DNA from 2 places in the Bradyrhizobium sp. USDA 3262 genome. Region 1 is predicted to be linked to the other one. Evidence: riboswitches for the same ligand, from Rfam matches in the RefSeq annotation. Region 1 holds a riboswitch; the other holds the start of a gene.
What was found. A riboswitch is a leader RNA that binds a small molecule or an ion and turns the genes downstream of it on or off. The one in region 1 is predicted to bind glycine.
Positions count from the first base shown of each region.

Region 2: another riboswitch for glycine. It lies ahead of gcvT (glycine cleavage system aminomethyltransferase GcvT); the one in region 1 lies ahead of ACVWYP_RS31255 (D-amino acid dehydrogenase).

Region 1 is NZ_JBSSCT010000001.1:6,614,601-6,629,238, forward strand. It holds gene ACVWYP_RS31230 (FAD-dependent monooxygenase) at 1-581, shown strand, start outside; gene ACVWYP_RS31235 (twin-arginine translocation pathway signal) at 621-1,055, opposite strand; tRNA gene ACVWYP_RS31240 (tRNA-Leu) at 1,280-1,366, shown strand; gene ACVWYP_RS31245 (ABC transporter substrate-binding protein) at 1,986-3,605, opposite strand; gene ACVWYP_RS31250 (M20/M25/M40 family metallo-hydrolase) at 3,870-5,000, shown strand; glycine riboswitch at 5,092-5,198, shown strand; glycine riboswitch at 5,202-5,316, shown strand; gene ACVWYP_RS31255 (D-amino acid dehydrogenase) at 5,383-6,741, shown strand; gene ACVWYP_RS31260 (ABC transporter permease) at 6,902-7,843, shown strand; gene ACVWYP_RS31265 (ABC transporter permease) at 7,847-8,734, shown strand; gene ACVWYP_RS31270 (ABC transporter ATP-binding protein) at 8,891-10,540, shown strand; gene ACVWYP_RS31275 (M81 family metallopeptidase) at 10,785-12,305, shown strand; gene ACVWYP_RS31280 (M20 aminoacylase family protein) at 12,312-13,484, shown strand; gene ACVWYP_RS31285 (amidase) at 13,477-14,638, shown strand, end outside.
Region 2 is NZ_JBSSCT010000001.1:6,784,126-6,798,763, reverse strand. It holds gene ACVWYP_RS32140 (amidase) at 1-1,301, opposite strand, end outside; gene ACVWYP_RS32135 (hypothetical protein) at 1,481-1,612, shown strand; gene ACVWYP_RS32130 (hypothetical protein) at 1,701-2,003, shown strand; gene ACVWYP_RS32125 (hypothetical protein) at 2,101-2,331, shown strand; gene ACVWYP_RS32120 (hypothetical protein) at 2,399-2,602, opposite strand; gene recA (recombinase RecA) at 3,472-4,560, shown strand; gene ACVWYP_RS32110 (hypothetical protein) at 4,942-5,820, shown strand; gene ACVWYP_RS32105 (acyl-CoA thioesterase) at 5,847-6,284, opposite strand; gene gcvP (aminomethyl-transferring glycine dehydrogenase) at 6,538-9,411, opposite strand; gene gcvH (glycine cleavage system protein GcvH) at 9,568-9,933, opposite strand; gene gcvT (glycine cleavage system aminomethyltransferase GcvT) at 9,954-11,099, opposite strand; glycine riboswitch at 11,241-11,329, opposite strand; gene alaS (alanine--tRNA ligase) at 11,532-14,219, shown strand; gene ACVWYP_RS32080 (cyclic nucleotide-gated ion channel) at 14,231-14,638, shown strand, end outside.

The DNA of each region.
Region 1 (14,638 bases):
AGCTCTGGATGGGACCGGACGCGCATCTCGTCGCCTATCCCATCTCGGCCGGACGCCAGATCAACGTGGTCGCGATCGTATCGGGCACCTGGAACCGGCCGGGCTGGAGCGAGCCCGGCGACATCAACGAGATCAAGGGTGCATTCGCCACCGCGCGCTGGCCGGCGACGGCGCGGATGCTGATCGGCGCGGTCGACGGCTGGCGCAAATGGGCGCTGTTCACCCTGCCCGACATCGGTCGCTGGAGCGAAGGCGCGGTGACGCTGCTCGGCGATGCCGCGCATGCGATGTTGCCGTTTGCCGCACAAGGCGCCGGCATGGCGATCGAGGATGCGGCCGTGCTCGCCAAGGCCTTGAGCGACAGCACCGGGGAAAACACCGCAGGCATTCCCGCCGCGCTGAAGCGCTACGCACGGATGCGGCGCGGGCGCGTGCTGAAAGTGCAGCGCCTGGCGCGACAGCAGGGCCGCATCTATCATTTGGGCGGGCCGGCGGCGATCGCGCGCGATCTGGCGATCCGCGCCATCGGTCCGGAGCGCATGCTGGCGCGGCAGGACTGGATCTACGATTGGCGCGCCTGAGCTCAGCCAGTCACAACCGGCTCGTTCGGAAACGCCGGCCTAGTGGACGAGGCCTCGCGGTGCGCGCGGGCCCTTCGCCGCCGGCGTGGGGGCAGCGGGTGCCGCGACCGCAGGTGTGTCCGGCGTGCTTTCATGGCACTTGCCTTTGCGCCAGGCCTCATCCGCCAGCTTCTGCTGGGAGTGGATCGAGATCAGCTCGTTGCGATAGACCATCTCGGAGACGACAGTACCGCCGACGCCGGTCTCCGCCTTGGCCATCAATTTTTCCTGATCCGCCGCGCGGGTCTTGAGATTGCTGCGCTCGTTCTCGAGCTGCTTGCAATCATAAAGCTCGTACTTGGCGGGATCGGCGAACGCCGACGGCACGCTGTCGCCGATCTGCGCGCAGCCGGAAACGCCCGCGGCCGAGGCGAGCAGCGCAATGACGGCCGCCGCGCGCGGCAGCTTCGGGCGGCGTGGGAAACGAACGGACATTCAGCTTTCTTAACCGGACAGTGTTGAGATTGCCTAAAGCAGCCACCGGTGTCCGGATTGAGGCTCAATCGCGGCGGCGCGCTGCTTATCCCAATGCTTGGCCGCCGAGGCAAATGGAATTGCGGGCGGCCGCTTAAGCCTTTGAAAGCTCACCTGTTAGCACCGGATAATGACAATTCCACTCCGCGCCCAAACGCGCTAGAAATCGGCGCGCCTGGCGCAACGCGGACGTGGCGGAACTGGTAGACGCAAGGGACTTAAAATCCCTCGATGGCAACGTCGTGTGGGTTCGAGTCCCACCGCCCGCACCAGCCTTCGCATGCCGTGCACGGACCCACCAGGCGGGCCAGCATCGCGATGCTCGCCGCCTCGTGTTTTCCGGCTGTGGCGTGGTTCACACGCCGCGATCGCTGACCATCGTAGTCTTCCCGCATTGGAAATTCCGGCCGCTCATTTCGCGGCCGTCGCATTGTGAAATCAATTTGGTCGGAGATCGGCGATGGAGATTGCAAACTGCAATCGGATTGCAAACTGCAATCGGATTGCGAAGAGCAATCGGATTGCGAAGAGCAATCGGATTGCGACCGGTATCGGACTGACGCAGCTCACGAGCCTGTCAAGCCCGAGCAGCATGAGACCAGACCACGGCGATTAGCGGTCGCCGGTTCGGAACTCATGCACTGGGTATTCGTTGTCATGCCGCAATTGGAGCATGACGATGCCGAACGACGATCCATCCGCAAAGCGCGCAACCGACCAATGCGATCAGCGCAAGGAGCGCCCCTCCCCGCCGCGCAGCGCGCCACCAGGCGGGCCACCGCTTAGCGACGGACTGGAGCAGCTTCGCGACAGCCACACCTGACAAGCGATAGCGAAAAGAAAAATGGCCGGGACAAGTCCCGGCCATTCGTTTTGCGTTGAGCCGCAAGCTTACTCGGACTTGTCGATATTCCAGAAGATCGGCGTCGCCGGGCCGTCGAGCACGCCGGTGAGCGACTTCCGCCAGGCGCTCGGAATGGTGTACTGGCCGAGCGGAACGTAGATCACCTGATCGTAGGCCTCGGTCTGGATTTCGGTGGCGATCTTCTTCTTTTCCTCAGCCGAGCCGGCGCGCGCAAACTTGTCACGCAGCTCCTCGATCTTCGGGTCTTCGGCCCAACCGAACCAGCCGCCATTCTTGCCGCGCCCGGTGATCGACGCGTTAACGATCGGGTCGGAGACGTCGGCCGCGACCCAGTTGGTGAAGAACATGTTCCAGCCGCCTTCCTTCGGCGGCTTCTGGCTGGCGCGGCGGGTCACCACGGTCTGCCAGTCGGTGGCCTGCAGGTCGACCTTGAAGCCGGCCTCGCGCAACTGCTGCGCGGCCACGACAGGCTGGGCCTTCAACGTCGTGACGTCGCCCGGCGCCATGATCACCACGGGGGTGCCGTCATAGCCGGACGCGGCGAGCGCCTTCTTGGCTTCCGCCAGGCCGTTGCCCTTCACCAGCGTTTCGGCCCCGACGTCGGTCTCGAGCGGCGTGCCGCAGACGAAGAAGGCGCCGCAGATCTTCTGGTATTTGGCGTTGCCGACCAGCGCGTCGAGCACGTCCTTCTGGTTCATCGCCAGGAACGCAGCCCGGCGCACCTTCGGATTGTCGAACGGCGGATAGAGGAAGTTCATGCGTCCGAGGGTCTGGAAGCCGAACTTGTTCAGGACGTCGATCTTGAGATCCGGATTGGCTTCGAGCACCGGCAGCATGTCGAACGGAAGGTTCTCCATGAAATCGATGTCGCCGGATTGCAACGCATTCACCGCCGTCTGCGCATCGGCCATCGTGACCCACTCGACGCGGTCGACCTTGACCACCTTGCCGCCCGCGGTCCAGCTCGCCGGCTCCTTGCGCGGCACGTAGTCCTTGTTCTTCTCATAGACCGCCTTCACGCCCGGCTGGAATTCCGCCTGCACGAATTTGAACGGTCCGGAGCCGATCTGTTCCGGGATCGGCTTGTCCGGCGGCGTCTCGGCAAGACGCTTCGGCATCATGAACGGCACGCGCGACGACGGCTTGCCGATCGATTCCAGCACGAGGCCGTAGGGTTCCTTCAGCTTCAACGTGATGGTCTTTGCGTCGGTCGCCTCCAGGCTCGCGACGAAGTCCATCAGCTTCTGGCCCATGCCGTCGACCTTGCCCCAACGCTGCAGCGAGGCGACGCAGTCTTCCGCGGTGACCGGCGCGCCGTCGTGCCACTTCAGGCCGTCGCGCAGCGTGAACGTATAGGTCAGCTTGTCGTCGGAAACCTTCCAGTCCGCCATCTGCGGCTGGATCTTGAAATTGGAATCCGTCGCCAGCAGCGTGTCATAGATCATGTAACCATGATCGCGGGTGATGTAGGCCGTGGTCATGATCGGATCGATGACGCGCAGATCCGAATGCATCACCGCAGTGATGGTCTTGCCCGCGGCCATCGCCTGCGGTGCGAAAGACAATTCCTGCGGTGCGAACGACAGCGCGAGCGCCGTCAACGCAGCCGCTAGCGTGCGGTGTTTCCAACGCGAGATAGGGAACATGCAATCTCTCCTGACGTGTAACTGGTCAAAGCCGGCTTATTCGTTATGCATGCGGTTCGTTATTTAGGCGAACTAACATGCTGTATGGCTTGTGAAATCGAGACTTGCACCAAGCGCCAAGCGCGTCAATCGGTTTCAGGCCGCATCGGACGTACACAAACGAATGAGGCCGCACGCCAGATTTTGGCTTTACAAAATCGTCGGCTGAGATTTTCGTAACGCCGCGCGATGCCGGCGCCGTCAGAACAACAAGAGAGAAAAACGATGAACCCAGCCAATCTCCCCTTTGATTCCGAAACGATGCTGCAGGGCCTGCGCAGCTGGGTGGAATGCGAAAGCCCGACCTGGGACGCGGCCGCGGTCGAGCGCATGCTCGATCTCGCCGCCCGCGAGATGGCGATCATGGGTGCGACGATCGAGCGCATCGCCGGACGCCAGGGCTTCGCGGGCTGCGTCCGCGCCCGTTTCCCCCATCCGAAACAAGGCCAGCCCGGCATCCTGATCGCCGGCCATCTGGACACCGTGCACCCGGTCGGCACCATCGAGAAGCTGAAGTGGCGGCGCGAAGGCAACAAGTGCTTCGGGCCGGGCATCTTCGACATGAAGGGCGGCAACTACCTGTCGATCGAGGCGATCAGGCAGTTGGCGCGCGCCTCCTTCACGACACCGCTGCCGATCACCGTGCTGTTCACCCCCGATGAAGAGGTCGGCACGCCGTCGACGCGCGACATCATCGAGGCGGAAGCCGCGCGCAACAAATACGTGCTGGTGCCGGAGCCCGGCCGGCCGAACAACGGCGTCGTCACCGGCCGCTATGCGATCGCGCGCTTCAATCTGGAAGCCACCGGCAAGCCCAGCCATGCCGGTGCGACGCTGTCGTCCGGGCGTTCCGCGATCCGCGAGATGGCGCGGCAGATCATCGCCATCGACGGCATGACCACCGAGGACTGCACGTTCTCGGTCGGCATCGTGCATGGCGGCCAGTGGGTCAATTGCGTCGCAACGACCTGCACCGGCGAAGCGCTCAGCATGGCCAAGCGCCAGGCCGATCTCGACCGTGGGGTCGAGCGCATGCTGGCACTGTCGGGCACCGCCAACGACGTCACCTTCAAGGTGACGCGCGGCGTCACTCGCCCGGTGTGGGAGCCCGACGCGGGCACCATGGCGCTGTATGAAAAGGCAAAAGGCCTTGCGGCGGCGATGGGTCTCGATCTGCCGCACGGCAGCGCCGGCGGCGGCTCGGATGGCAACTTCACCGGCGCGATGGGCATCCCCACGCTCGACGGTCTCGGCGTTCGCGGCGCCGATGCGCATACGCTCAACGAGCATATCGAGGTCGACAGCCTCGCCGAGCGCGGCCGCCTGATGGCGGCATTGTTGGCGACGCTGGACTGACATCGATTGCACTGCACAACACGTTGGCACTGCCGGACCGAAATTTAGCCTTGTCCATTTTTAAGGCTTCGCCTACGGTCCGGCCGTCCAACGCGACGATGCGGGAGAGATCGAAGCGACAACATTCGTGTTGTTGCCTTCGGCGCCGACGGAGCAACCGCCCCGGAAACTCTCAGGCAAAAGGACCGTATCGTCAGGACGATCTGGAGAGAGACGAACATGGCCGCACATCAAGGGCCATGACGTCCACCGAAGGGGATAGTTCGCTTCTGGCCCCGGCCCGATGCGGATCAAGCTCTCAGGTACCGTGACAGATGGGGCGCCGAATGCCGGTTTCACCGGTGGTTCGGCGACTCTAACCCACGGGAGCCTGAAGACCATCATGCCACATATCGCGATTATCGGCGCCGGCATCACCGGCGTAACGACGGCCTATGCCCTGCTTGAACGCGGCTACAAGGTGACTGTCCTCGACAGGCATCGCTACGCCGCGATGGAAACCTCGTTCGCCAATGGCGGACAGCTTTCCGCCAGCAACGCCGAAGTCTGGAACAGTGCTGCGACCATCCTCAAGGGTCTGCGCTGGATGCTCAGAAGCGACGCGCCGCTGCTGATGAACCCGAAGCCGAGCTGGCACAAATATTCCTGGATCGGCGAGTTCGTCGGCCACATCGGCCGCTATCGCAGCAACACCATCGAGACCACGCGGCTCGCAATCGAAGCGCGCAAGCACCTGTTCTCGATCGCACAGCGCGAGAACATCGCCTTCGATCTCGAACGCCGCGGCATCCTGCACGTCTATCACGACAAGGCCGGCTTCGAGGCCGGCCTGCGGGTCAATACGCTGCTGCAGCAAGGCGGGCTCGACCGCAGGCCGGTGACATCGGACGAAATCCGCGTCATCGAACCCGCGCTGCAGACAACCTGCTATGGCGGCTTCTTCACGCCGTCGGACGCGACCGGCGATATCCACAAATTCACGCGCGGGCTTGCCGACGCCTGCATCCGCCGTGGCGCGAGCTTTGTCCATGAAGCCGACGTCGACACGATCGCACGCGGCGATGACGGCTTCCGCGTCGGCTGGAACGAAGTTGCTTCACCTGATGCTGCGGTCGCGACGCGGCATCAATTGCAAGCGGACGGGATCGTGATTTGCGCCGGCGTGGCGAGCCGCCACTTCGCCAGCCTGCTCAACGACCGCGTCAATGTCTATCCGGTGAAGGGCTATTCGATCACGGTGCAACTCGATGCGCCGCAAAGCCGGAATGCGGCCCCAACCGTCAGCCTGCTCGATGAAGCTGCGAAGATCGTTACCAGCCGGCTCGGCGCCGACCGCTTCCGCATCGCCGGCACCGCCGAGTTCAACGGCTTCAACCGCGACATTCGCGCCGACCGCATTCAACCGCTGGTGGATTGGGTGCGACATCATTTCCCAAAGATCGATACGTCGAAAGTCGTGCCCTGGGCGGGTTTGCGGCCGATGATGCCAAACATGATGCCGGTGGTTCGCGCCGGACGGATTCCGGGCGTGTTCTACAACACAGGCCACGGTCATCTCGGCTGGACGCTGTCGGCGGCGACGGCGCAGATGGCGGCCCAGGCGATCGACGATTGGCGCGACCTCGACACGCCGCCGATGGCGCCGTCGTTCGGCGCCGGGCTCGATGTGCCCGCCGACGCGCGCAAAGCTGAAATCAATCCACCTTCCAGTGGACTGCTTCGAACATCACCGGAGGAATAATCGCGGCCAACAGGACTGATTAGCTGCACCGCAAAATCCGCAGCACCGATGGCATGGGACTTGCTCAAGTTCTACCGTGAGTCTGCTACCATCTGTGCTACGGTCTGGTGTGCAACGGTCCCGCTGGGGACTTCATCGACCACAACCCAACGGATCAAATTTGCTCGGATATCTGCTTCGCCGCATCCTCGCCGCCATTCCCGTGATGGGCGTGGTGGCTCTGTTTGTGTTCCTGTTGCTGCGGCTGACGCCCGGCGACCCGGCCGCCATCCTCGCCGGCGACAACGCGACTCCCGAACAGCTCGAACGCATTCGGACCTCGCTTGGTCTGAACGAGCCGATCTACATCCAGTTCTACACCTGGATCGCCAAGCTGCTGCACGGCGACCTCGGTGTTTCCCTGATCTCGAACAAGCCGATCCTCGAGATGATCGGCCCGCGCCTCGAGCCTTCGATCTCGGTCGCGCTGGCCACCATCATCCTCTCGATCCTGGTCGCGGTGCCGCTCGGCGTGATCGCGGCGTGGAAACACGGCACCTGGATCGACCGCTTCGTGATGGGGCTTTCGGTGCTCGGCTTCTCGGTGCCGGTGTTCGTGATCGGCTATGTGCTGATCCAGATCTTTGCGATCGATCTGCGCTGGGTGCCGGTGCAGGGCTTCAAGAGCATCTCGGCCGGCTTCGGTCCGTTCTTCCAGCGCATCATCCTGCCGACCTGCACCCTCTCCTTCATCTACGTCGCCCTGATCGCGCGCATGACGCGGGCCTCGATGCTCGATGTGCTCGGTGAGGATTACGTGCGCACGGCGCGCGCCAAGGGCATCGGCGAGACCGGCGTGCTGCTGCGTCACGCGCTGCGCAACGCCGCGGTTCCGGTCATCACGGTGATAGGTTCCGGCTTCGCGCTGTTGATCTCCGGGGTCGTCGTCACCGAAAGCGTGTTCAACCTGCCCGGCATCGGCCGCCTCACCGTCGATGCGGTGCTGGCGCGCGACTATCCGGTGATCCAGGCGATGATCCTCTTGACGTCGGGTATCTACGTCGCGGTCAATCTGTTGATCGACCTCGCCTACACCCTGCTCGATCCTCGTATCCGGTACTGAGCAATGGCGATCGAAACCCTCCCCGAATCCTCTATTCCCGTCACCCGGCCGTTCCGCGTCAAGTTCGGCTTCCTGACGTCGACGCCGATCATCGCGGTTGCGACGATCTGCCTCGCCCTCATCATCCTGATAGCGATCTTCGCGCCGCTGCTTGCGCCGCATGATCCCCTGCTGTTGACACCGTCGCAGCGGCTGAAGCCGTCGAGCGCGCAATATCTGCTCGGCACCGACGCCTATGGCCGCGACCTGTTGTCGCGCATCATCTACGGCGCACGGATCTCGCTGGTGATCGGGCTCGGCGCCGCCGTCTGCTCGATCGCCATCGGCCTCCTGATCGGACTCGTCGCCGGCTTCTTCCGCTGGGTCGATGCGGTGCTGATGCGCGTGATGGACGGCTTGATGGCGATCCCCGCCATCCTGCTCGCGATCGCCGTGGTGTCGCTGTCGGGTGCCAGCATCTGGACCGTGATGGTCGCGATCACCATCCCCGAGATCCCGCGCGTGGCGCGGCTGGTGCGCTCGGTGGTGCTGACCGCACGCGAGGAGCCTTATGTCGAGGCAGCGATCTCGCTCGGCACCAGCCTGCCGAAGATCATGTGGCGGCATTTGATGCCGAACACCATCGCGCCGCTGATCGTGCAAGGCACCTATGTCTGCGCCTCCGCGATCCTGACCGAGGCGATCCTGTCGTTCCTCGGCGCCGGCATCTCGCCGGAAACGCCGACCTGGGGCAACATCATGGCCGAGGGCCGCGCCTACTTCCAGGTCAAGCCGTCGCTGATCTTCTGGCCGGGGCTACTGCTCTCGATCGCCATTCTCAGCGTCAACCTGATCGGCGACGCCGCGCGCGACGCGCTCGATCCCCGCATGAAGCAGCGTGAGGGCAAGTGACGGCTTCGATGCAATCGAAGCCGTCATTCCGGGATGGTGCGTTAGCACCAGACCCGGAATCTCGAGATTCCGGGTTCGATGCTTCGCATCGCCCCGGAATGACAGTGGACAAATTCCGTCGCCGCGCTCACCGCAGCCGCGCCAAGAGAACCTGACATGACCAACGTCGTCCTCGACATCAACAATCTCGTCGTCGGCCTCGGCCGCAAGGCGGATGCGCATCGCATCATCGACGATCTCTCGCTACAGGTCCGTGAAGGCGAGACGCTCTGCCTGGTCGGCGAAAGCGGCTCGGGCAAGTCGGTGACTTCGCTCACCGTGATGGGCCTGTTGCAGAAGGGCACGCTGGTGCCGTCCGGCGGCAGCGTCAAACTGGTCGGCGAGGAACTGCTCACCGCCAGCGACCGGCGGCTGCGGCAACTCCGCGCCACGCGGATGGCGATGATCTTCCAGGAGCCGATGACCGCGCTCAATCCCGTCGTGCCGGTCGGCCGCCAGATCGACGAGGTGCTGCGCGCCCACACCGATCTCGATGCCCGCGCGCGGCGCCAGAAGATTTTGGCGATGATGGAGCATGTGCGGCTGCCGGATGTCGAGCGCATCTTCTCCTCCTACCCGCACCGCCTGTCGGGCGGTCAGCGCCAGCGCATCATGATCGCGATGGCATTGGTTCTGGAGCCGAAACTCCTGATCGCCGATGAGCCGACCACCGCGCTCGACGTCACCACGCAGAAGCAGATCCTCACCTTGATCCGCGATCTGCAACGCGATCACGGCACCGCCGTTCTGTTCATCACCCACGACATGGGCGTGGTGGCCGAGATTGCAGACCGCGTCGCGGTGATGCGGCACGGCCGCCTTGTCGAAACCGGCCCGCTGCAGGACGTGCTGCGCAATCCGAAGATGGAGTACACCCGCAACCTCTTGTCCTCGGTGCCGAGCCTGGTGCCGCGCGCGCCGCGCCCGGAGACCACCGAGCCCGTGGTGCTGGAAGCCAATGAGCTCAGCAAGGTCTACCGGGAGCGGTCGCTGTACGGCAAAGCCCGCGAGGTCGCCGCCGCCAGCAACGTCACGCTCACTCTGCGCAAGGGCCGCACGCTCGGCATCGTCGGCGAAAGCGGTTCCGGCAAGTCGACGGTCGCGCGCTGCATCGTCCGCCTGATCGATCCGACCTCGGGCGGGGTGCGCCTCGCCGGCCGCGAGATCTCCGACCTGTCGCGCCGGCTGTTGCAGCCGCATCGCCAGAAGATCCAGATCATCTTCCAGGATCCCTACCGCTCGCTCAATCCGCGCGTCACCGTCGGCGAGAGCATCGCGGAAGGCCCGGTCAATTACGGCATGCCGCGCAAGGACGCGCTGGCGCGGGCGCGCGAGCTGCTCGAGCTCGTCCACCTGCCGCCCGACGCGATCTCGCGCTATCCGCACCAGTTCTCCGGTGGCCAGCGCCAGCGCATCGCGATCGCGCGCGCGCTGGCGCTCGATCCCGATGTGCTCGTCGCGGATGAGGCGGTGTCCGCGCTCGACGTCTCGGTGCAGGCGCAGGTTCTGGATCTGCTCGACGAAATCCAGCGGCGACTGGGCATCGCGTTGCTGTTCATCACGCATGATTTGCGCGTCGCCGCACAAATCTGCGACGACGTCGCCGTGATGCAGCATGGCCGCGTCGTGGAACAGGGACCGGCCGCCGAGGTGCTGACCAATCCGCAGCAGGCCTATACCCGCGCGCTGCTCGATGCGGCGCCCGGACGCGGCTGGGATTTTGCGAATTTCCGCCCGGTTTCGGAAGGGCTCGTGGCAACGGCCTAAGTCTTTAGCCTTAGCCTCACGACGTACCTTTGGGCCCTCAATACGCCCATAGGGCATGCAAATCCGGAAGTGCTCCACGGCTTGCGCTTGGCGCGACGACACGCTTAACGTCGCGCGCTAGAGCGTGGCCCTGACGGTGGACACCGATCTTCCCCGGAGATCACGCTCCAACCAACGCGATGAGATCATGACGCGCGTCGTCACGATCGCATCATGATCGAAGAAACGTATCGAGACCAACTTGATGACTCGCATTGCCGTCGGCGGCTTCCTGCACGAGACCAATACCTTCGCACCGACGAAGGCAACCTATGACGATTTCGTGCATGGCGGCGGCTGGCCGTCGATGACGCATGGCGCCGACGTGCTCAAGGTCATGCGCAAGATCAATGTCGGCCTTGCCGGGTTTGTCGAGGCGGCGGAAGCCAATGGCTGGGAGCTGGTGCCGACGATCTTCGCTGCGGCGAGCCCGTCGGCGCATGTCAGCAAGGATGCGTATGAGCGGATCGTGACCGAAATGGTCGACGGCATCGCCGCGGCCGGACCGATCGACGCCGTCTATCTCGATCTGCACGGCGCCATGGTCACCGAGCATTATGACGACGGTGAAGGCGAAACGCTGGCCCGCGTGCGCAAGGCGATCGGCAACGACCTGCCGCTGGTGGCGAGCCTCGATCTGCATGCGAACGTCTCACCGAAGATGATCGAAAATGCCGACGCGCTGATCGCCTACCGCACCTATCCGCATGTCGACATGGCCGAAACCGGCCGCGCCTGCGCCCGGCATCTGGCGCTGATGCTCAGGTCCAGGCAGCGCTTCGCCAAGGCATTCCGGCAATTGCCGTTCCTGATCCCGATCAGCTGGCAATGCACCAACGACCAGCCCACCAAAGGCATCTATCAAAAGCTCGCCGCGCTCGAGAGCGACGCCGTGCCGACGCTGTCGTTTGCTCCGGGCTTTCCGGCCGCCGATTTCAGGGATTGCGGACCGAGCGTGTTCGCCTATGGCCGGACCCAGGCCGCTGCGGATGCCGCCGCCGACAAGGTCGTCGCGCTGGTCGAAGGCCATGAGGACGATTTCGACGGCCGGATCTATTCGCCCGACGACGGCGTGCGGCTGGCGATGGAACTGGCGAAATCGGCCAGCAAGCCGATCATCATCGCCGATACCCAGGACAATCCCGGCGCCGGCGGCGATTCCGACACGACAGGCATGCTGCGCGCGCTGGTGCGCAACAGGGCGAGTGCCGCAACCGGCGTGATCTACGACCCGCAGTCGGCGAAGGCCGCGCACACCGCCGGTGTCGGCGCGTCAGTCACGCTCGAGCTCGGCGGCAAGTCCGGTATTCCCGGCGACGCGCCGTACCGGGAGACTTTTGTCGTCGAACAGCTCTCGGATGGCAAATTCGTGGCTCCCGGCCCCTATTTCGGCGGCCGCGACATGGATATGGGCCCCTCGGCCTGCCTGCGGGTCGGCGACGTCCGCGTCGTGGTCGGCTCCTACAAGGCCCAGCTTGCCGACCAGGCGATGTACCGCTATGTCGGCATCGAGCCGACGGCACAGAAGATTTTGGTCAACAAGAGCTCGGTGCACTTCCGCGCCGATTTCGAGCCGATCGCCGAGAAACTGCTGATCTGCGCCGCTCCCGGCGCGATGCCCGCCGATACCGCTACGCTGCCGTGGAAACATTTGCGTCCCGGCATTCGTATCAAGCCGAACGGCCCTACTTTCACACCCACCTCCCCATCACGCACAAACGGATAGAGAGCCATGCCGACCATTGAGCGCATCGACAGTTTTGCCGACGAACTCACCGCCATCAGACGGGATCTGCATGCGCATCCCGAGATCGGCTTCGAGGAGGTCCGCACCTCGGGCATCGTCGCCGACAAGCTGACGAGCTGGGGCATCGAGGTGCATCGCGGCCTCGGCGGCACCGGCGTGGTCGGCGTGCTCAAGGGCAAGGGCAACGGCACCAAGAAGATCGGCCTGCGCGCCGACATGGACGCGCTGCCGATGGAGGAGAACACCAATCTGAAGTGGCGTTCGACCGTCCCCGGCCGCTTCCACGGCTGCGGCCATGACGGCCACACCACGATGCTGCTCGGCTCGGCACGCTATCTCGCCGAGACCCGCAATTTCGACGGCACCGTGCATTTCATCTTCCAGCCGGCCGAGGAAGGCCTCGGCGGCGCCCGCGCCATGATCAAGGACGGCCTGTTCAAGCAGTTCCCCTGCGACGAGGTCTACGGCCTGCACAACGCGCCCGACCTCAACCATGGCGAGATCGCGATCCTGCCGGGCCCGGCAATGGCCGCAGCCGACTTCTTCGACATCAGGATCCAGGGCTACGGCGCGCATGGCGCGATGCCGGAGCGCTCCAAGGATGCCGTCGTGATCGCAATGACGCTCGGACAAGCGTTGCAGTCGATCGTCAGCCGCAACGTCGATCCGCTGCAGGCTGCGGTGCTGTCGATCACGCAGATCCATTCCGGGTCGGCGTACAACGTCATTCCCGGCGAAGCCTGGATGTGCGGCACGGTGCGCTGCTTCTCCGACGAGATCCGTGAGCTGATCCGCAAGCGCATGCGCGAAATCGCTGCCGGCTTTGCCGTGGCCTATGGCGCCGAAATCTCGGTCGAGATCCGCGATGGCTTCAGCGTGCTGGTGAACCAGGAAGAGCAGTCCCGCGTGGTCGAGGAAGTCGCGCGCACCGTCGTCGACCCCGCCAAGGTGATTACGCGCTCGACGCCCAAGATGGGCAGCGAGGATTTCGCCGACATGATGCAGGCCATTCCCGGCGCGTATTTCTGGGTCGGCCATGACGGCTCCGTGCCCGTTCACAATCCCGGTTACGTTCTCGACGACAAGATCCTGCCGATCGGCGCTAGCATGTTCGCCCGCATCATCGAGAAACGCATGCCGGCAGGTGCGCATGCATAAGCCCAAAGGGGACGCCATCACGTCGCTGCACGATCTCTCCGCCGTCGACCTGCTCGCCGGCTATCGTGCCAAGCAGTTCTCGCCGTCCGAGGTGCTGGAGGAAATCATCTCCCAGGTCGCGACCTGGGAGCCGCACATCAAGGCGCTGTATCTGTACGACCCGGAAGGGGCGCGGAAGGTCGCCAAGACCTCGACCGAGCGCTGGCAGCAAGCCGAGCCGGCCGGCACGCTCGATGGCGTTCCCGCCACCATCAAGGACAATGTCGCGACCAAGGGGCAGCCGGTGCCGCTGGGCGCGGCAAGCGTCAAGCTGGCGCCCGCGGAGAAGGATGCACCGCCTGCGGCGCGGCTGCGCGAGGCCGGCTGCGTGATCTTCTCCAAGACCACGATGCCGGACTACGGCATGCTGTCGTCGGGCCTGTCGTCGTTCCATCCCCTGACGCGCAATCCCTGGGATGTCAGCAAGAACCCCGGCGGCTCGAGCGCCGGCGCGGGCGCGGCAGGTGCCGCCGGCTATGGTCCCTTGCATCTCGGCACCGATATCGGCGGCTCGGTGCGGCTGCCGGCCAACTGGTGCGGCCTTGTCGCATTGAAGCCGAGCCTCGGCCGCGTGCCGATCGACCCGCCCTATGTCGGCCGCGTCGCCGGTCCTATGACCCGCACCGTCGACGACGCCGCGCTGATGATGAGCGTATTGTCGCGTCCCGATCGCCGCGACGGCATGAGCCTGCCGGCGCTCGAGGTGAACTGGAAGGCGCTGGAGAAGTCGCCGCGCAAGCTGCGCATCGGGCTGATGCTCGACGCCGGCTCCGGCCAGAAGGTCGAGAAGGAAGTTCGCGAGGTCGTCGTGAAGGCTGCGAAGGCGTTCGAATCCGCCGGCGCCGTCATCACCGAGATCGACGGCATCCTGACGCCCGAGATGCTCGAAGGGCTCGACAATTTCTGGCGCGCCCGGACCTGGGACGAGCTGTCGAAACTGTCGCAGGCCGACCGCGGCAAGACCCTGCCCTACATCCTCAACTGGGCCGAGGCCGGCGCAAAGCTCTCCGGCGTCGATGTGGTGCGCGGCTTCAACATGACGATGGCGATCCGCGCGGCCGCCGCGAAATTGTTCTGCGAGGTCGACTACGTGATCTCGCCGGTATCGCCGGTGG
Region 2 (14,638 bases), 170 kb from region 1:
GGGATGCCGCAGAGATTGGCGAGCGGCGTGAAGGCGAAGTTGCGCCAGAGATTGCCGAACCAGTCCAGCACCGACGGATTGTCCGAGATGGTGAGATACTCCGTGGTGCCGACCTTCGGCGTCGGCAGCGCCGTGACCGGCGTCAGGATGATGTCCCAGTCCTCGAAGAAGGCGCCGAAGCCGCGCGAGGTGGTGTTGAAGACGGCCTGCATGCGGGCGCGATCGGCGAAGCTGAAGTCGCGGCCATGCTCCCAGATGCGGATGTTGATCGGCTCGATCAGCTCCACTGGGGGCCGCTCGAGGCCGCGCGCGGCGAGCATGTTGCCGATCACGACGGCGAAATTGCTGATGTAGCAAGTGGTCTGCGCCGCGAAGGCTTCCCGATAGTCGATCGCCGGCAGTGCGTAACCGACCTGATGGCCGAGGCCTTCGAGGAAACGTCCGACCCGCTCGAGCTCGGCTGTGATGTGCGGCGTCGCGCGATAGTCGCCCCATGTGTGCGACAGCGCGATTCTGAGCCGGCCGGGATCGCGCGCGATCATCGCGGCATATGGCTCGGGCGAAGTCCAGAACGGCATGAACTCGCCGGGCGCAGGTCCCCGGCAGGCATCGACGAAGCCAGCGGTGTCGCGCACCGTGCGCGACTGGCAGCCCTGGATCGAGACCAGCCCGGTGAGATCCGACAGATGCGGCGCGAGTGAGAACACGCCGCGCGAGACTTTCAGGCCGATATTGCCGTTGACCCCGGCGGGAATGCGGATCGAGCCGCCGCCGTCGGTCGCATGCGCGATCGGCACAGCGCCGGCGGCGACCATCGCCGCGCTGCCGGCCGACGAGCCGCAGGTGGTGTAGTCGGTGTTCCAGGGATTGCGCGTGACATAGACCGCGGGATTTTCCGCCGAGCTGCAGACCCCGAACTCCGGCGTCGTGGTGCGGCCGATCAAATTGAGGCCGGCCTTGCGCATCTTCGCGGTCAGGAAGGTATCCGCCGCGGCGCGATTGCCGCGCATCATCAGCGAGCCCATCTCCTGCAGCCGCCCCTTCAAGGTCGGGCCGAGGTCCTTCATCAGGAAGGGCAGGCCGGCGAACGGGCCGTCGAGGTCGGCGCCGTCGCGCGCGGGGTCGGCGATCACATCGTCGAACAGCTCGACGACGCCGGAGAGCGCGGGATCGACCTTGGCGACGGCGCTGGCTGCCTGCGACGCCAGCTCACGGGGCGTCAACTCGCCGCTCCGGACGCGCTCCGCGAGCGCCGTCCCGTCATGCTGCGTCCACTCGTCCCAGCTCATCGCCAAAGTCATTTGATCGATTCCTTTTCTGCTTTGTTGCGCAGTGTAATTTGCGCGGCTGCCCGGTCAAACCGACGCGCGCTGCGCTGCGTTCCGATGCGCGCTTGCGCTGCGCTGCAAGCGCCGTGCCCGGCTTGAAAATGCCCCAGTTTCGGCGCTCAGTCGCCTCCTCGCGAGTGGTGGGGGCGTACATGTTCCGCAAATTGGTGTTGCTCGGCGGCGTGGTTGCGATCGGGCTTGCGCTCAGCGGTTGCACGCGCTGCGGTCCGGTCTGGGACGACTGGATGCAGTCGCCGAAATCCTGCAAGTCAGACCATCTCTAGGGCCGGGGCAGGCGCGCTTGGCCAGACACGCTTGGCGACGGCTTTCTTGCGGTGATATACCGGCGACGAAAATGCAAGGAGCGTACTCATGAGAGTTTTGTGCGCAGTCGCGGTTGCGGTGCTGCTGTCGGCGCCGGCCTATGCGCAGATGCCGAACGTCAACCTGATGCCTGAGGTCAAGACCAGGACCCAGGAGGAGAAGGAGCAGGACGCGGTCAGAGACAAGGCCTACAAGGACTCGCTCAGCAAGATTCCCGATGCCAAGGGATCGTCCGATCCCTGGGGTGTCGTGCGCAGCGATCCGCCGAAGGCGGCCGCCCATCCCGCCAAGCCGAAGACCAAGACCGGAAGTTCGGCGCAGCCCGGAAGCGCCGCGCCGCGTAGCCAGTAACGCCCGTTCGGGGCGACTTCATCCGTCTCCCGCAGACTCGGATTCTCCTGCCGCCGCCCCTATATTGGGGTGTCGTCAGTTGGTCCGGAGTTGCGGCATGGTGTCTCGTCCGCGCGATCTCGCCAGCCGGATGGCCGAGCGGCGAAAGCCGGACGACGGCTATCTGCGCGAGACCTTCAGCCTGCCACGCGATCAGGCCCGCGTGAGGGCGCGTGACTTTCTCAAGCGCTACCCGAAAGCGGCCTATATGAGCGCCGTCGAGAGCTGGCGCGAGCTCCCCGGCGGCGACATCGAGTTCACGATGCGGCGGCTGGCAAGCGCGGATTGAAGCGTTTTCGAGCGAAGCGCGAGGGCCTGCCGGTCATGGCATCGGGGCGTGCACGATAGGCCGTGCCTCAGTCCCCATTGCTGCCGCGGGTCCGTTCCCGCTCCAGATTGTTCAGCTCGCGATCGATCCGTAGCTGCACCCGGCGGATCGCCAGAAGATCGAGCTTTGCTTCGGTCTTGCCCGTGAAGACGCGATCGCCGATCTGGAAGCGCCATTTCCAGACGCCGGCCATCAGCTGGGTGACGCTGAACTCGATGCCCCTGTGGATCATCTGTAACGGTTCCGCGAATGAAGGCGGTCGTCGATACTTAAACCATTAGTTGTAGTAATGATTGGCACCCGTAAAAAGATCGTGTGAAAGGCCGCGCCCGTTCGAGCCGTCGTTGTGGATTCCGGAAAGGATTCGTCCGCCGGCAGCATCGCCAGGGAACCGTCGCCAGCCGTGTTGCCTGTCCAGCGCCGCGCAATTCGCGTTGGTTGAGCAGGCCAATGTTACGAACACTGGCGGAACCCGAGTCTTCCGTCGAACGCTACGGAGTTTTTCCAGGGCTCAGGAGGGGTACGAAGGTAGTATGCAGATTGTGCCAGCCGTTATCTGACGCGGTCGAGCCTGTCAGGTTAACTTGTTGATTATCAGGGGAACTTCGGGCGCAAGATGCGTCGTACGGCCCGGAACTTTGTTCTTGGCCGGAGAACTACGGAATTTTAAACGGCCCCAACAGGGGGCCGCCAACCCGTCCCGGAGGCGGGTTTTCCTCCAGCAGTCGGGGGGCTACCTGTCTGGCTGGGGGCCCCCAAATAAGGGCACTGCCGGGCCGATTGTTCCAGTAAATATTCCGCGAGAACAGATCGCGACCCGCAGGAAGTTATGGGGCCAGAACATCTGAGGGCCTCCTCAGTAGTCCTACCGAGAACATCGGCTAACCCTTGGTTGCGATGGGGTTAAACCCAAACCAGGCCACTCCAAAAATCAAAGCAGGCCATTGTGGATGGAAACGGGCCGGCACCTCCTTGCCTGAAAGAACATATTGCGAACATAGAACAAACGTGGTACGAGGTTCCAATCAACAACGCATTCCACCCGACCTCATCACCCGTTTGTCCCGCTAGCGAATCCCCGCCATAAGGAGCACATCCCAAATGTCCGCCACTACACTGCGTATCGTCGAAGGATCCTCCATGGACAAGTCCAAGGCCCTCTCAGCCGCGCTCTCCCAGATCGAGCGCCAGTTCGGCAAGGGCTCGGTGATGAAGCTCGGCAAGAACGACCGTTCGATGGATGTCGAGACGGTGTCGTCGGGGTCGCTCGGGCTCGATATCGCGCTCGGCGTCGGTGGCCTGCCGAAGGGACGCGTCGTCGAAATCTACGGGCCGGAATCCTCGGGCAAGACCACGCTGGCGCTGCACACCGTGGCGGAAGGCCAGAAGAAGGGCGGCATTTGCGCCTTCATCGACGCTGAACACGCGCTCGACCCGGTCTATGCGCGCAAGCTCGGCGTCAACATCGACGAGCTGCTGATCTCGCAGCCGGACACCGGCGAGCAGGCGCTGGAGATCTGCGACACGCTGGTGCGCTCCGGCGCGGTCGACGTGCTGGTGGTCGATTCGGTTGCGGCGCTGGTGCCGAAGGCCGAGCTCGAGGGCGAGATGGGCGATGCGCTGCCGGGCCTGCAGGCGCGCCTGATGAGCCAGGCGCTGCGCAAGCTCACCGCCTCGATCAACAAGTCCCACACCATGGTGATCTTCATCAACCAGATCCGCATGAAGATCGGCGTGATGTACGGCTCGCCGGAGACCACCACCGGCGGCAACGCGCTGAAATTCTACGCCTCGGTCCGCCTCGACATCCGCCGCATCGGCGCGATCAAGGAGCGCGACGAGGTGGTCGGCAACACCACCCGCGTCAAGGTGGTGAAGAACAAGCTGGCGCCGCCCTTCAAGCAGGTCGAGTTCGACATCATGTACGGCGAGGGCGTCTCCAAGATGGGCGAGATCCTCGACCTCGGCGTCAAGGCCGGCATCGTCGAGAAGTCGGGCGCCTGGTTCTCCTATGACAGCCAGCGGCTCGGTCAGGGCCGCGAGAATTCCAAGGCATTCCTGAAGTCGAATCCCGACATCACCGCCAAGATCGAAGCCGCGATCCGGCAGAACTCCGGCCTGATCTCCGAGCAGATCCTCGCCGGCACGCCCGAGCGCGACGCCGAAGGCGAGGAGCCGACGGAAGAGTAAGCCTCCAGCATGATCCGGAAAAGTGCGAAGCGGTTTTCCCTCGCGACAAACGCGAAGCGTTTGCGCGGAGATCATGCTCAAACGGTCACATGACTTCGCTGCAAGCGGGCGCTGAGGACGTTGAGTTGCCGACGTCTTCGGCGCCCGTTTGGACTTCACTGACCACAATCCGATCAATCGCTGGTGGGGCGGCACGCACCTCACCAACGACAACCTTTGGCGCTGGAATCCGGCGTTGATTGGCCATGGCCCGCAGCGGGAGCAGCGCGCATCGTGACAAGTCTGATCCTGGCGACAAGCGATCTCGCGAGCTATCGCCTGCGGCAGGCGGGAAGGGCGGATATCGTCGTCGGGTTGAGGCCGCGCTTCGTTTGGGGACAAATGCCCTCGTCGGCTGACCTCACGATCCTGCTGGAAGCGCGTTCCGCAAAGCATGTCGATTTCGACACGCACTGGCTCGACTTCGCCACTTCAAGATGGACCGGCTCGATCGGCAGGGACGTCGGTCTCGTCGAGCTGTGTGAGCGTTGCGACAGCGTCGAGCTGTGGGCTGATCCTCAGCCGAACGACCAGCTGGTCCTGGCCTGGCTATTCGACGTGCTCCGCCCGCACCGGCACATCGTTTCGAAGCTCAGTCTGGTCCAGACCGATGCCGAGATCGCCAGGTACCGAGGTGAGAGCTCGGCGAAATGGCGACTGCCTGCACTTGCGGTGACCGATGATCGGTTGGAATTGGCCAGTCGCGCCTGGAATGCCTTTCGCGCACCGACGCCCGAGCCCTGTTTCGACCTTCTCATGCAGGATCTGTCGGCCCTCCCGCAGCTCCGCGCGGCGCTGATTGCGTTGCTCGAGGAGCTACCCGGGCGAGACACTGGCCTCGGCGCGTCTGAACTGCGGATGCTGGATCTCGTCGCCGAAGGCGAGACAAAGCCACAGGCCCTTTCAAGCGAGCTGAACAGGGAGCGCGGCGTGTTCGATTTTCAGGAAGCAGAGTTGATCCTGGATGGGCTCGTCTATTGTCGATCGCCGGTTCTGGCCGGATTCCCCGCGGAGATCGAAGCGCCCGACGATCTGAAGGCCCGAAACAACCGACACCGGGACAGTCGGCTGTCGCTCACCGATTTCGGCCAGGAAGTGTCGGATCGCGAGCTCGACTTCAGCCAGTACAATCCGATTCGCCGGTGGTGGGGCGGCACCGAGCTGACCAATGAGCGGCTGTGGCGCTGGGACGCCGAGAGCCGCACCCTGGTCGCTCCCTGAGCCTGATCTGTGCGACGCCCGTCGGCTTAGCCCCGCGCCAGCGCCTTTTCGCGGCTCGCAATCAGCGCCCGCAAATCTTCGGTCACGGCGACCGACTGGTGCGTTTTCTGGTCGGTCGCGACCCAGATGATCTCGCCGGTGGCGCGCAGGTCATCGGAGTCCTTGGCGAAGATCGCGAGCGCAAGGTTGATCGAGGAACGGCCGATCCGCGCGACGCGTACGCAGACCTCGATGTCCTCGTCGAACCGAATCGGCGCCTTGTATTCGACGACCGACTTCACGGTGTGAAAGTCGATCCCGGTCCGCGCCACTTCGCCGAGATAATCATAGCCGAGCGCGCGAAAATATTCCGTGATCGCGGTGTCGAAATAGGTCAGGTAGTGGGCGTTGAACACCACGGCCTGCGCGTCGACCTCGGAATAGCGGACGCGGAACGGGAAATGAAACCAGAATTCCTCGCGCATGTTTCCTCCTGCCGCGGGCGGCCCTCGCTATCGTTCGTCCCGCGGCCCGCTTCGACCGATGCAGGTCGCGGACAAGCGAAACGACGAGCTCTTTTCTTTGAAATGGTGGGTTGAGCCGCAGGGCTCAACCCATGCTCCGATTGGATCGTAGGATGGGTAGAGGGAAGCGAAACCCATCACCTCGCCGCCCAGATGCAATTGATGGGTTTCGCTGCGCTCTACCCATCCTACAATGGTGACATCAACGGCCGATCTACTCTGCCGCCTGCGCGTAGTCCTCGACCGGTGGGCATGAGCATACCAGGTTGCGGTCGCCATAGACGTTGTCGACGCGGCCGACCGGGCTCCAGTATTTGTCGGAACGCGACACGCCGGCCGGGAAGCAGCCCTCGGCACGGGTGTAGGCCCTGTTCCAGGCATCGTCGGCGATGTCGTGGACGGTGTGCGGCGCGTGGCGCAGCGGTGAGGCCTCGACCTTCCAGCGGCCCTTTTCGATCTCCGCGATTTCGTCGCGGATCGCGATCATGGCGTCGCAGAACCGGTCGATCTCGAACTTCGATTCCGATTCCGTCGGTTCGATCATCAGCGTGCCCGCCACCGGGAAGCTCATGGTCGGCGCGTGGAAGCCGTAATCGATCAGCCGCTTGGCGATGTCGTCCACGGTGACGCCGCTCGTCGTCTTCAGCGCCCGCGGATCGACGATGCACTCATGCGCAACCCGGCCGCGCTCGTTGCGGTACAGCACCGGGAAGTGCGGCTGCAGCCGTGCGGCGATGTAGTTGGCATTGAGGATCGCGATCTCGGTGGCGCGCGTGAGGCCTTCGCCGCCCATCATCAGGATGTAGATGTAGGAGATGGTCAGGATCGACGCCGAGCCGAACGGCGCGGCCGACACCGGGCCGATGGCGTGCGCCGTCGTGCCGTCGGTTGCGGGATGGCCTGGCAGATAGGGCGCAAGATGCGCCTTCACACCGATCGGGCCCATGCCGGGGCCGCCGCCGCCATGCGGGATGCAGAAGGTCTTGTGCAAATTGAGATGGCTGACATCGGCGCCGTAATCGCCGGGCCGCGACAGCCCGACCTGCGCGTTCATGTTGGCGCCGTCGAGATAGACCTGGCCGCCATGCGCATGCACGATGTCGCAGATCTCGCGGATATGCTCCTCGAACACGCCGTGGGTCGACGGATAGGTGATCATCACAGCGGCGAGATTGGCCGAATGCTTCTCCGCCTTGGCGCGGAGATCATTGACGTCGACGTCGCCGCGCGCATCGCACGCCACAACCACGACCTCCATGCCGACCATCGCGGCCGAGGCCGGATTGGTGCCGTGCGCGGAGGAGGGGATCAGGCACACCTTGCGGTGCGGCTCGCCGCGCGCCAGGTGATAGCCGCGGATCGCCAGCAGTCCGGCATATTCGCCCTGCGCGCCGGAGTTCGGCTGCAGTGAGACCGCGTCATAGCCGGTGATGTCGCACAGCCATTGCTCCAGCCGCTTGAACAGCGTGTGATAGCCCTTGGCCTGATCCGCGGGCGCGAACGGATGCAGATTGCCGAACGCCGGCCAGGTCAGCGGGATCATCTCGGTGGTGGCGTTGAGCTTCATCGTGCAGGAGCCGAGCGGGATCATCGCGCGGTCGAGCGCGAGGTCACGATCGCTGAGCTTGCGCATGTAGCGCAGCAACTCGGTCTCCGAGCGGTGGGTGTTGAACACCGGATGGGTGAGGAACGCGCTGGTGCGCCGCAGATCCTTCGGCAGCGCCTCGCGCGCGGCCGCTTCGATCTCGGCAAAGCTGAGCTTGCCGCCGAACACGCGCCATACTGCCTCGACGGTCTCCGGCGTCGTGGTCTCGTCGAGCGCGATGCCGAGCGTGGTCGCACCGATGCGCAGATTGATCCGCTCCGCCTGCGCGCGGGAGACAATCTCGATCTGCTTCGCTCCGGCCTCGACGGTCACGGTATCGAAGAACGCTTCGCTGGTCGGCGCAAAGCCGAGCTTGCGCAGGCCGGCGGCAAGCACGGTGGCGCGGCGATGCACGCTGCGTGCGATATGGGTCAGGCCCTCGGGACCGTGATAGACCGCATACATCGAGGCGATCACGGCGAGTAGCACCTGCGCGGTGCAGATATTCGAGGTCGCCTTCTCACGGCGGATATGCTGCTCGCGGGTCTGCAGTGCGAGGCGATAGGCGGGCTGCCCACGCGAATCCACCGAGAGGCCGACGAGACGGCCGGGCAGCGAGCGCTTCAGCGTGTCGCGCACCGCCATGTAGGCGGCGTGCGGTCCGCCATAACCCATCGGCACGCCGAACCGCTGCGCCGAGCCGATCGCGATGTCGGCGCCGAGCTCGCCGGGCGAGGTGAGCAGCGTCAGCGACAACAGGTCCGCCGCGACGATCGCAAGCGCGCCCCTGGCGCGCAGCGATGCGATGGCAGGCTTGAGGTCGCGCACCGCGCCCGATGTTCCCGGATATTGCAACAGGGCGCCGAGCACGTCGGCGTTGTCGAGCTCGGTCAGGGGATCGCCGACGACCAGCGCCCAGCCCAGCGGCGCGGCGCGCGTGCGCATCACCGCCAGCGTCTGCGGATGCACCTCCTTGTCGACGAAGAACACCTTCGCCTTGACCTGCGAGTGGCGCTCGGCGAGCGCCATCGCTTCGGCCGCCGCGGTCGCCTCGTCGAGCAGCGAGGCGTTGGCGACGTCGAGCCCGGTGAGGTCGCAGATCATGGTCTGGAAGTTGAACAGGGCCTCGAGCCGGCCCTGGCTGATCTCCGGCTGATACGGCGTGTAGGCGGTGTACCAGGCCGGGTTCTCCAGGATGTTGCGCTGGATCACCGCGGGCAGGATGGTGCCGGAATAGCCTTGGCCGATCAGCGAGGTGAACACCTGGTTCTGCGCGGCGAGCTCGCTCATATGCGCGAGCGCCTCGGTCTCGCTCAGCGCCCGGCCGAGATCGAGCGGCGCCTTCTGCCGGATCGACGCCGGCAGCGTTTCATTCATCAGCGCCTGCAGGCTCGCGGCGCCGACCGTCTCCAGCATCGCGTTGATGTCGCGCGGCGACGGTCCGATGTGGCGGCGGACGAAATCGGTGGCGGCTTCGTTGATCGGCTTGAAGGGCGCGTTCATGACGTGGTCCTCGTTGTCAGCCGTCATACTCCGCGAAAGCGGGGTATCCAGTACGCCGGGACATCAGTGATTGAGCTGAAGGGCCGCGGCGTACTGGGTCGCCCGATCAAGTCGGGCGATGACAGTGAGTGTGTGGTGGCAATCTGCTTCATTCTCTCAGGCGGTGTGCGCGGCGTAGGCGGCCTCGTCCATCAGGCCGCCGAGCTCGCCCTTGTCGGCAATCTTCATCTTGAAGAACCAGGCCTTGCCGCCGGCGTCCGAATTGACCAGCGCGGGCTCGGCGGCGAGCGCGTCGTTGACCTCGACCACCTCGCCGGTGATCGGTGCGTAAACGTCGGAGGCGGCCTTGACGGATTCGACGACAGCGGCGGCCTCGGCCTTCTTCAGGCTGCGGCCGACCTTGGGCAGTTCGACGAACACGACGTCGCCGAGCTGCGACTGCGCATAGTCGGTGATGCCGATCGTGGCGACGTCGCCCTCAATGCGGAGCCATTCGTGGTCGGACGTGTACAGCGTCGTCATGGGGAGCGATCCTTTGGCGTTTAGCGTTTGTAGGTATTGGGGACGAAGGGCGTGGCGGCGACTTTCAGCGGGAGCCGCTGGCCGCGCACTTCGGCGAAAACGGTGGTGCCGACGGCGGAAAGGGCGGTCGGCAGATAGCCCATCGCGACCGGCGCATTGAGGCTCGGGCCGAAGCCGCCCGAGGTCACCTTGCCGATCTGTTCGGTCGAGGTCGGATCCGCGAACAATGCGGCGCCTTCGCGCACCGGGGCGCGGCCGTCGGGCTTCAGGCCGACCCGCCGGCGCGCGGCGCCATCTGCGAACTGCGCGAGAATCTTGTCGGCGCCCGGGAAGCCGCCGGCGCGGGCGCCGCCGCTGCGGCGAACCTTCTGCACCGACCATTCCAGCGCGCCTTCGACCGGCGTCGTCGTGGTGTCGATGTCATGGCCGTAGAGGCACAGCCCGGCTTCAAGCCGCAGGCTGTCGCGCGCGCCGAGCCCGATCGGCAGCACGTCGGGATTGTCGAGCAGCGCGGTGACCAGGGCTTCCACCTTGTCTGCGGGCACGGAAATCTCAAAGCCGTCCTCGCCGGTGTAGCCGGAGCGCGAGACGAAGCAGTCGACGTCGCCGACGCGGCGCGGACCGGCGTCCATGAATTTCATCGAACTGACATCTGCACAAAGTTTCGCCAGCGCCGATTCGGCTTTCGGCCCCTGCAGTGCGATCAGCGCGCGGTCGGCCAGCGATACGATCTCGCAAGTGTCGGCGAGATTCGCACGCAGATGCGCCTCGTCCTCGGCCTTGCAGGCGGCGTTGACCACCAGGAACAGGTGATCGCCGAAATTCGCGACCATCAGGTCGTCGAGCAGGCCGCCGTCATTGTTGGTGAATTGCGCGTAGCGCTGCCGTCCCGGCGCGATACCGACGATGTCCTGCGGCACCAGTTTTTCCAGCGCGAGCGCCGCGTCGGTGACCTTGCCGGATTTGGCCTTCAGCACGAGCTGGCCCATGTGCGACACGTCGAACAGGCCGGCTTCCTTGCGGGTGTGCAGATGCTCCTTCAGCACGCCGGCCGCATATTGCACCGGCATGTCGTAGCCGGCGAACGGCACCATCTTGGCGCCGCGCGCCAGGTGCAGCGCGTGCAGCGGGGTCTGTTTCAGCGGAGAAGTTTCGCGTGCAAGCATCACAGGGCCCTCGCGGTTCCCGTCGGGGACCTATTTCCCCTTGAGAAACCTGCAGAAAGCCCCATCTGTCGCTGTGCCTGAGAGTATTATCCCGTCGGCGGACGCATCGGGGCGAACCCCAGCGTCTCTTTCCAGATGTCAGACGTCACGCGGTCCTTTTGCCTGAGAGTTTCCGGGGCGGTTGCTCCTTCGGCGCCGGCGGTAAGGCCGGTCTCTCCCGACGTGACTAGGTATAGGTAGGTAGAAAACACGGCGCCACCAAGACTGTCAACGCAGCTGCAGCAACTATCCAATGGGCTTTGTGCTGCCGCGGCAAGCCCATGATCCGCCTGCACAGTTTCTGGACACCGCAGCTGGCAATGTCTAAAAGCGTTCGGCCGGAAAATGACGCCTTTTTGCGGCTGGCCGGCCCCTTTTTCCGATTGGATGAACATGAGCAGCGTCAACGACATCAGGTCGACATTTCTGAACTTCTTCAAGGAGAACGGCCACGAGATCGTGGCCTCGTCGCCGCTGGTTCCGCGCAACGACCCGACCTTGATGTTCACCAATGCCGGCATGGTGCAGTTCAAGAACGTCTTCACCGGCGTCGAGAAGCGCGGCTATCAGCGCGCCACGACGTCGCAGAAGTGCGTGCGCGCCGGCGGCAAGCATAACGACCTCGACAATGTCGGCTACACCGCGCGCCATCTCACCTTCTTCGAGATGCTCGGCAACTTCTCGTTCGGCGATTACTTCAAGGAGCGCGCGATCGAGCTCGCCTGGAATCTGATCACCAGGGATTTCGGGCTGAAGGAGGACAAGCTGCTGGTCACCGTCTACCACACCGACGACGAGGCGGCCGGCTACTGGAAGAAGATCGCGGGCTTCTCGGACGACCGCATCATCCGGATCCCGACCTCGGACAATTTCTGGGCGATGGGCGACACCGGCCCGTGCGGTCCGTGCTCCGAGATCTTCATCGACCGCGGCGAGCACATCTGGGGCGGACCTCCGGGCAGCCCGGAGGAGGATGGCGATCGCTTCCTCGAATTCTGGAACCTGGTGTTCATGCAGTACGAGCAGGTGACGAAGGAGGAGCGCGTGGCGCTGCCGCGTCCCTCGATCGACACCGGCATGGGGCTCGAGCGCATGGCGGCCATCCTGCAGGGCGTCGAGAGCGTGTTCGAGACCGATCTGTTCCGCAATCTGATCGATGCGGCGGCGTCGGCCCTCGGCCACGGGCCGAGCGAGCAGAACGTGGCCTCGTACCGCGTGATTGCGGACCATCTGCGCTCGTCGGCGTTCCTGATCGCCGACGGCGTGCTGCCGTCGAACGAGGGCCGCGGCTACGTGCTGCGCCGGATCATGCGCCGCGCGATGCGCCATGCGCAGCTCTTGGGCGCGAGCGAGCCGCTGATGCATCGCCTGGTCTGGGCGCTGGTCCGCGAGATGGGCCAGGCTTATCCGGATCTGGTCCGCGCGGAGAAGCTGATCGAGGAGACGCTGCGGCTGGAGGAGACGCGCTTCCGCAAGACGCTGGCGCGCGGCCTGTCGATCCTCGACGAGAAGAGCGCCGGCCTCAAGAAGGGCGACATGTTCGACGGCGACACCGCGTTCACGCTGTACGACACCTATGGTTTTCCGCTGGATCTGACGCAGGACGCGCTGAAGTCGCGCGGCATCAGCGTCGACCAGGCTTCGTTCACCGACGCGATGGAGCGGCAGCGCGTGAAGGCGCGTGCCTCCTGGGCGGGCTCGGGCGAGGCGGCGAGCGAGGCGATCTGGTTCCCGCTGCGCGAGAAGCTCGGCGCGACCGAATTCCTCGGCTACGAGACCGAGAGCGCGGAAGGCGCGGTGACGGCGCTGATCAAGGACGGCGCCGAGGTCGAGAGCCTGAAGGCCGGCGAGAGCGGCGCGATCGTGCTGAACCAGACCCCGTTCTACGGCGAGTCCGGCGGCCAGGTCGGTGACATCGGCGTGCTCACCGGCGAGGGCGTCAAGTTCCGCGTCACCGACACGCAGAAGAAGGCCGGCGATCTGTTCGTGCATCTCGGCACGGTGGAGCAGGGCACGCTCGGCGTCGGCACCGCGCTGCAGCTCGAGGTCGATCACGCCAGGCGTTCGTCGATCCGCGCCAACCATTCGGCGACGCATCTGTTGCACGAGGCGCTGCGCCAGGTGCTGGGTGATCACATCGCCCAGCGCGGCTCGCTGGTCACGCCGGACCGGCTGCGCTTCGACTTCGTGCATCCGAAGCAGATCACGCCGGAAGAGCTCGCCCGGATCGAGGACATCGCCAACGATGTCGTGCTGGAGAATGACGAGGTCACCACCCGGATCATGGGCGTCGACGATGCCCGTGAGGCCGGCGCCCGCGCGCTGTTCGGCGAGAAGTACGGCGACGAGGTCCGCGTCGTGTCGATGGGCAGGGGGGCCCGCGATCACGGCCAGAACGCGCTCGGCTGGTCGGTCGAGCTCTGCGGCGGCACCCATGTCCGCCGCACCGGCGACATCGGCATGATCTCGGTGACCGGCGAGGGCGCGGTCGCGTCCGGCGTGCGCCGCATCGAGGCGCTGACCGGGCATCACGCGCGCAAGCATGCCAACGACACCATCGCGCTGGCCAAGACCGCGGCGCTGGAGCTGCGCACCACGATCGACGACGTGCCGGCGCGGATCGCCGCGCTGATGGAGGAGCGCAAGAAGCTCGAGCGCGATCTGTCTGACGCCCGCAAGAAGCTCGCGATGGGTGGCGGCGGTGCGTCGAACGGCGCCGCCTCAGCCGTTCGCGAGGTCGGCAATGTCAAGCTGCTGGCGCGCGCGGTCGAGGGCGTCGAGACCAAGGATCTCAAGAGTCTCGTCGACGACGGCAAGAAGCAGATCGGCTCGGGCGTGGTCGCGATCGTCGGCGTCACCGAGGACGGCAAGGCCGGCATCGTGGTCGGCGTCACCGCCGATCTGACCGCGCGGTTCAACGCGGTCGAGCTCGTCCGCAAGGGCTCCGAGGTGCTCGGCGGCAAGGGTGGCGGCGGCCGGCCCGACATGGCGCAGGCCGGCGGGCCCGACGGCGCCAAGGCCGACGCCGCGTTGTCGGCGATCGAACAGGCCATGACTCAACAGGCATCGGCCGGCGCCTGACGGAGAGGCTGATCGTGGCGACGGCTCCGCTCAAGCCCACGATCGGCGATCCCGGGCTGCGCGACCGTCTCTACGAGCTGCTCGAACGCGATGATCTGCCGCATTCGGGCGGCTTGCGGTTCGCCCGGATCATCGTCGCCATCATCGCCTTCGATGTGCTGGCGGCGATTCTGGCCTCCGTGCCCGAGATCGACGCGCAGTTCGGCTGGCTGCTGACGACCATCGAGATCGCGGCGGTCATCGCCTTCGCGTTGGAATATGCCGCGCGGCTCTGGAGCGTGGTCGGCCACTCGCTGCGCGACATGACGCCGGCGCGGGCACGGCTGGAATACGCCTTCTCGGCGCTCGGCGTGATCGACCTGCTCGCCTTCCTGCCGTCGGCCATCGCGCTTGCCATCGGCGACAAGACCACGCTGGTG